DNA from 2 places in the Paenibacillus lentus genome. Region 2 is predicted to be linked to the other one. Evidence: a T-box and tRNA genes for the amino acid it is inferred to sense, from the RefSeq annotation. Region 2 holds a T-box; the other holds one or more tRNA genes.
What was found. A T-box is a leader RNA that pairs with one kind of tRNA and senses whether it is charged. The one in region 2 lies ahead of tyrS (tyrosine--tRNA ligase), so its partner is inferred to be a tRNA-Tyr.

Region 1 (3,383 bases), 2.4 Mb from region 2:
GAGACAGTTCGGTCCCTATCTGTCGTGGGCGTAGGAAATTTGAGAGGAGCTGTCCTTAGTACGAGAGGACCGGGATGGACGCACCGCTGGTGCACCAGTTGTTCCGCCAGGAGCATAGCTGGGTAGCTACGTGCGGATGGGATAAACGCTGAAAGCATCTAAGCGTGAAGCCCTCCTCAAGATGAGATTTCCCAATTAGTAAGACCCCTTGAAGACGACGAGGTTGATAGGCCTGAGGTGGAAGTGCAGCAATGTATGGAGCTGACAGGTACTAATCGGTCGAGGGCTTATCCAAACTTTACCCCAAAAAGTGAAGCGGAGGCTTCGAAGAGTATACCGAATACTGAAGGTTTGCAAAGCAAACTACTTCGGAAGGATAAACTTCGGGGGCCCCGGTGAACCAAGTAAGGGCTAACACGCAAATGAAGTTTCGTATCCAGTTTTCAAGCGATCAAGCTTGAGGTGAATATTGTTCCCTGATAGCTCAGTCGGTAGAGCACTCGACTGTTAATCGAGTTGTCACAGGTTCGAGTCCTGTTCGGGGAGCCATATGGAGAGGTGTCCGAGTTGGCCGAAGGAGCACGATTGGAAATCGTGTAGGCGTCACAAGCGTCTCGAGGGTTCGAATCCCTCTCTCTCCGCCATTATTTATTTAAGTATTATTGAAATGTGATACATATATGGCCCGTTGGTCAAGGGGTTAAGACACCTCCCTTTCACGGAGGTAACAGGGGTTCGAATCCCCTACGGGTCACCACTTTCTTTAATACTACGGATAAAGTATGAGAAATAACGAGTACCATAAAAATAACTTGATTTCTAGATGGGTTATATGGTACAATAGAAATTGTCTTTCCTTGGAGGCTTAGCTCAGCTGGGAGAGCATCTGCCTTACAAGCAGAGGGTCAGCGGTTCGATCCCGTTAGCCTCCACCATATAATTTTATAACTGACGCGGGGTGGAGCAGCACGGTAGCTCGTCGGGCTCATAACCCGAAGGTCGCAGGTTCAAATCCTGTCCCCGCAATTGTATTACCTAGTGTGGAGCCGTGGTGTAGAGGCCTAACATGCCTGCCTGTCACGCAGGAGATCGCGGGTTCGAATCCCGTCGGCTCCGCCATTAACTTCCTTGAATAAAGGATCAGAATCCGTTAAGGATTCGCAAGCTTGGCTCTGGAAACTGTCACTCTAATGAGCTGATCGCAGCGGAATAGGTGAAGGATCCAAGGGAACTATCCTATATGGCTCGGTAGCTCAGTCGGTAGAGCAGAGGACTGAAAATCCTCGTGTCGGCGGTTCGATTCCGTCCCGAGCCACCATTGATAATTGAAAATGCCGGTGTAGCTCAATTGGTAGAGCAACTGACTTGTAATCAGTAGGTTGGGGGTTCAAGTCCTCTCGCCGGCACCACATGGAGGCTTAGCGAAGTGGCCAAACGCAGCAGACTGTAAATCTGTTCTCGTACGAGTTCGGTGGTTCGAATCCATCAGCCTCCACCAGTTTTACCATAGGGGCATAGTTTAAAGGTAGAACAGCGGTCTCCAAAACCGTTAGTGTGGGTTCAATTCCTGCTGCCCCTGCCAGTTCTACAATATCATACTTTTATTATGGCGGTCGTGGCGAAGGGGTTAACGCACCGGATTGTGGCTCCGGCATTCGTGGGTTCAAGTCCCATCGATCGCCCCATTTTCATCTAAAAAATCATATATTGGGGATTAGCCAAGCGGTAAGGCAACGGACTTTGACTCCGTCATTCCATAGGTTCGAATCCTATATCCCCAGCCATATGTTGCGGACGTGGCTCAGCGGTAGAGCATCGCCTTGCCAAGGCGAGGGTCGCGGGTTCGATTCCCGTCGTCCGCTCCATTTATATATATGGCGCCATAGCCAAGTGGTAAGGCACAGCTCTGCAAAAGCTTTATCCCCAGTTCGAGTCTGGGTGGCGCCTCCATTATTACTCTGCGGGAGTGGCGGAATCGGCAGACGCACAGGACTTAAAATCCTGCGGTAGGTTACTACCGTACCAGTTCAAGTCTGGTCTTCCGCACTTGTATTGAGTTGAAGTTACACTATGCCGATGTGGTGGAATTGGCAGACACGCCGCACTCAAAATGCGGTGCCGAGAGGCTTGCCGGTTCGAGTCCGGCCATCGGTATTATGAATAAGAAGGTATATAAAATGGCTTACGTAAGCCATTTTATATACCTTCTTTATTTTGATAAATTTTTCGCATAGGCATAGGAGAAGGAAGTTTGACTTTAGTACTTGTAAAGTATATTTTGGGTATGAGATAGTTCTTAGCAAAGATTTTTTAACTTATTAAGGAGGCTTGCTACAGAATGAGGAACATGCAATCCACAGTAACCCTGTCGAATGGAGAACAGATGCCATGGCTAGGTCTTGGCGTGTTCAATTACAACAAAAGTATGGAACTCTGATCAAGGCTATGAAAATACACTGAAGGCATTCGATACTAGCATGAATAAGCTGGGGCTGGATTATCTGGATCTGTATTTAATTCATTGGCCAGTTAAGGGTAAATATAAAGAGACTTGGAAAGCACTTGAGAAACTACATAGAGATGGACGTGTTCGCTCCATTGGAGTTTCTAATTTTCAAATTCATCACCTGCAGGATTTGCTGGAAAATGCTGAAATCAAGCCAGTGATCAATCAGGTAGAACTACATCCCTTGCTTAGCCAGGTGGAGCTAAGGGATTATTGTAAGTCTCAGGGAATCCAAATTGAAGCATGGTCACCTCTAGCTCAAGGTCAACTATTGGATAATGAAGTCCTTAAAACTATAGGAGCCAAATACGGCAAGTCGACAGCACAGGTTATAATTCGCTGGGATCTGCAGAATGAAATTGTTACGATACCTAAATCCGCCAAGGAACATCGTATCATTGAAAATGCAAATGTATTTGATTTCGAATTGACTCAAGAAGAGATAGAGCAGATTAATAATTTGAATCAGAATAAGCGTATTGGCCCGGATCCTGACAATTTCGATTTCTAGTCAAGCGGTGTAGTAACATATACTGCGGGCTATATAAGAAAGAAGCGCCTTGAGTTCTATTAGAACTTACAGCGCTTCTTCTGATTTTAATTGGCTAGTTGTAAATAACCGCCAGGCTAGTATTCAGTTAGAAGGCAGAACATTAAGCACTTCCATTCAATAAAATCTGTCTAATCTGCTGCTGGTGCAGACGCTCGCCGATAACGACAACTAATGCGCCCGCTGTAAGTAGCAGATCCGGACCAGGATTGATGTGTTTGGAATGATTGCTCTCCACAACAGCGATGATCGTGGCGCTGGAACGCTGACGTACGCGCAGTTCGCCAATCGTTTTGCCGATAGCTTTGTAGTGAGGCTCTAGTTTGT
Region 2 (3,383 bases):
AGGGATTACAACTCCATACTGGTGTATCTTTAATAAAGACCAAGTGTTAGCACACTTGGTCTTTACAATTTGCTTAGATAGAATTCCTTCTAAGTCATTCATGGATGAGAACCCACCTTCAGCTGCAATCCTGAGATGGTTTTTTACTTTGTATTCCCTTCTGTAAAAAACACAGCACCCTCCCGCAGGAAAATGCTGTGTCTTACGCTTTTTACCCCTAAACTACTCTCAAACCAACTTCACCAAATGGTACTTCTTTTTTCCTTTGCGGACGATGATGAAGCGGCCTTCGATGGCCAGGTCGACTGTGATTTCGAACTCCAGCTCATTGACACGCTCGCCGTTCAGCGAGATTGCGCCGCTGGTAATGTCCTCGCGTGCTTGGCGTTTTGATGGTTCGATGCCTACGTCAACGAGCCAGTCGACGATGTTCTTGGATTCCTTGGCCGCTTCGAAGGTCGGCATTTCTTTGAAGCCTTGTTCGATTTCATCGGCGGTCAGTGACTTTATATCCCTACTGAAGAGAGCTGCCGTAATTCTCTTGGCTTGATCCAGCGCTTCCTCACTGTGCACGAATCGGGTCATTTCTTCGGCCAGCGTAATTTGCGCTTCGCGCTTATGCGGCTCGGTCTGTACCTTCTCAGCCAGCGCGTCGATCGCTTCTTTATCCAGGAAGGTGAAATACTTCAGATATTTGACGACATCACGGTCGTCGGTATTCGCCCAGAATTGGTAAAACTCGTACGGCGTCGTTTTCTTCGGATCAAGCCAGATTGCGCCACCGGCTGTTTTGCCGAACTTCGTGCCATCGGCCTTCAGCATTAACGGAATCGTTAAGCCGAACGCTTGGGCTTCCGGACCTTCTTTTTTGCGGATGAGATCCAGCCCACTTGTGATATTCCCCCACTGATCGGAGCCGCCCACCTGCAGCTGCACATCCTCTTCCCGATACAGATGCAGGTAGTCCATCGACTGCAGAATTTGATACGAGAACTCCGTGAACGAAATCCCGCTATCCAAGCGGCTTGCTACGACATCTTTGGCCAGCATCGAATTGATGCTGAAATTTTTTCCGTAATCCCGCAGGAAATCAATTACGTTCAATTGGTGCGTCCAATCGTAGTTGTTCACCAATCTCAGCTCATTGTCCCCATCGGTCATGAACAGCTTCTTCATTTGCGCGGTTAACGCTTCTACGTTAGCCTGAACTTGCTCCAACGTCTGCAGACTGCGCTCGGATTGACGCCCGCTCGGGTCACCAATCGTTCCAGTTGCGCCGCCAATGAGAATGACAGGCTTATGCCCTGCCAATTGAAATCTTTTCAGCACGATAAAAGGAATCAAATGCCCAATATGCATGCTGTCTCCCGTCGGGTCCACCCCACAGTACAAAGAAATCGCCTTCTCCTCGGTCAGCTTACGGAGTCCCTCCGCGTCCGTCTGTTGATTAATCGCTTCGCGCCATTCCAATTCATCGATAATATTCAACCTATTCAGCTCCCTATATTCCATAAAATAAAAAATCGTCCCCTAGTCCAGATTAGACTACAGGGACGATTAAATTAACCGTGTTACCACCCAAATTGTACGATGATTATTCATAGCCGGCCAGCTTCATCATACCACTCTCAGCTCAATATCGTGAGCCAACCCGCTTGGCATTACCCAAGATACTCCGGAGTGTAATTCGCAAGGGATCAGTAATGCTGCCAGGTTCCATCCACCCCTGGCTTTCTGGTAAGCAGTGACTGCCCGCTACTTTGCTCCATCATCGTAATTCACATATAAGTTTACAGAAAGTATAGTGAATTGATTTTCGATTGTCAAATGTATTTTTCCCCTGAAATGAATTATAAATCTTTGGTTATCATGATCTCCATTTCCTTCTGCTGACGCTTGCGAAAAGATTTCCGACCTCTTGCCCACTCTTCTATTAAGATAATCAATCCAATAACAAGTAATACACTATACGCAATCTTACTTTCAATTCTGCTGGTTATAAACATCCATGTGACCAACGCAGTGAACAATAGAGGTACGACGGCACCAAGTATGAAACTATTTCTGCTAGCCATAAAATACTGAAACGCTGACATACCAACAATGATGAAAAATACAGTTAAATCCGGCATCTATATCCCTTTCCTCTCCGCATTATATTTTTCGATAATAAGTCGCGCATCTTCTAATGTTATACGTTCCTCAATGGCCAGTTTCTTAACGAAATTAACCAATGGTTGTGATTCATCATCCTGGACTAGCTCGATTTTTTGAATTAATCTGTCCAATCGTATGCGAACAGTCGGATAAGAGACCTTATATGCTTTTGCAAGATCCTTCAAGGAACCAGAATTGATTATGAACTTGCGCATAAATTCGATATCTTCTGAGTCTAAGGATAAAATCCACGAAGGTATATTCCGCTCTACCATCTTTTCTCCCCCCTTGTTCCCAAGGATAACCAAAAAATCAACAAAAGTAAATAGTATTTTCATTTATTTTTTAATTTTATTAAAAAAACTTTAATTTTATTAATATAGTAGATACAGGAATATGATCCTGAGAAAATGGTGTATGGCACCTTTATGGAGGTAAATGTTCAAATTGAAGCTGATATTTTTAAGCTTTGAGTATACAGAAGCAACGTAAGAAGAAATTTTGAAACGGAGAGGAAAACGAAAGGTTCTAGCCTGAAAAAGTAATTTCCAGTTAATATGATACGCGAGGGGCTTTGTAAGCCCCTCGATTGTTAAACGGTTGCTAATCCTCATTGGAAATCTGTTAGCCTAATTGCTGATCACTGTTAACATTCCATGAATGGAATTAAACGCGGTTATGTACACTGTGGAGGGACCCCTTAGATTACTCAGATTACTCAGATTCCTTAGATCCCTTAGCATCTTAGCACTTTAGCTTTCTATCCCCTACTAACCCGACTGCTGCCCGTCAATCGCACATAACAATACGCTAGCGGCAAGTCCAAGACGGCGATCAAGCGTATGTGACGGATCGCTGGAGAAATCTACATTGATTTTCGTGACAAATGGGTTGAAATTCTGCTTAAAAGTACTAATCGTGCTGCCATTCATTTCTACACTATAAGTCTGCGGGATCAAGTTGGTCAGGAATCGGCGCAGTAATGCAAACAGCCTGTTATCCTCCTTAATCCGACCGATTTCAGCCTCGGCGGCATTTTGAATAACCCATTCATCCTTCAAAATGGACTTCATGCCTTTTCGCCGCAGGCTTCCGACATGCTCACCTGTACGCGCATCGTGCACATCATAAGTAGCAGAAAAATCGATTACACTACGCGCCTTGATCGTCAGCAATTCCTCGCTCATACTCTCATCGCTATAAAGCCGAATGTCCTCCTTGAGCTT

Region 1: it has a tRNA-Tyr gene. The T-box ahead of tyrS (tyrosine--tRNA ligase) is inferred to sense a tRNA for this amino acid. The anticodon was not compared.

What each region holds. Positions count from the first base shown of each region.
Region 1 covers NZ_CP034248.1:1,894,671-1,898,053, forward strand. Annotated here, with positions in the region: rRNA gene EIM92_RS08355 (23S ribosomal RNA) at 1-295, shown strand, start outside; tRNA gene EIM92_RS08360 (tRNA-Asn) at 474-549, shown strand; tRNA gene EIM92_RS08365 (tRNA-Ser) at 553-644, shown strand; tRNA gene EIM92_RS08370 (tRNA-Glu) at 683-757, shown strand; tRNA gene EIM92_RS08375 (tRNA-Val) at 860-935, shown strand; tRNA gene EIM92_RS08380 (tRNA-Met) at 953-1,026, shown strand; tRNA gene EIM92_RS08385 (tRNA-Asp) at 1,043-1,119, shown strand; tRNA gene EIM92_RS08390 (tRNA-Phe) at 1,243-1,318, shown strand; tRNA gene EIM92_RS08395 (tRNA-Thr) at 1,334-1,409, shown strand; tRNA gene EIM92_RS08400 (tRNA-Tyr) at 1,413-1,498, shown strand; tRNA gene EIM92_RS08405 (tRNA-Trp) at 1,509-1,582, shown strand; tRNA gene EIM92_RS08410 (tRNA-His) at 1,610-1,685, shown strand; tRNA gene EIM92_RS08415 (tRNA-Gln) at 1,709-1,784, shown strand; tRNA gene EIM92_RS08420 (tRNA-Gly) at 1,791-1,865, shown strand; tRNA gene EIM92_RS08425 (tRNA-Cys) at 1,877-1,950, shown strand; tRNA gene EIM92_RS08430 (tRNA-Leu) at 1,961-2,046, shown strand; tRNA gene EIM92_RS08435 (tRNA-Leu) at 2,073-2,154, shown strand; partial or broken gene EIM92_RS08440 (aldo/keto reductase) at 2,339-3,017, shown strand; gene EIM92_RS08445 (cation:proton antiporter regulatory subunit) at 3,160-3,383, opposite strand, start outside.
Region 2 covers NZ_CP034248.1:4,789,864-4,793,246, forward strand. Annotated here, with positions in the region: gene tyrS (tyrosine--tRNA ligase) at 229-1,488, opposite strand; T-box leader at 1,547-1,781, opposite strand; gene EIM92_RS21695 (hypothetical protein) at 1,851-2,132, opposite strand; gene EIM92_RS21700 (DUF2089 family protein) at 2,133-2,432, opposite strand; gene EIM92_RS21705 (LURP-one-related family protein) at 2,928-3,383, opposite strand, start outside.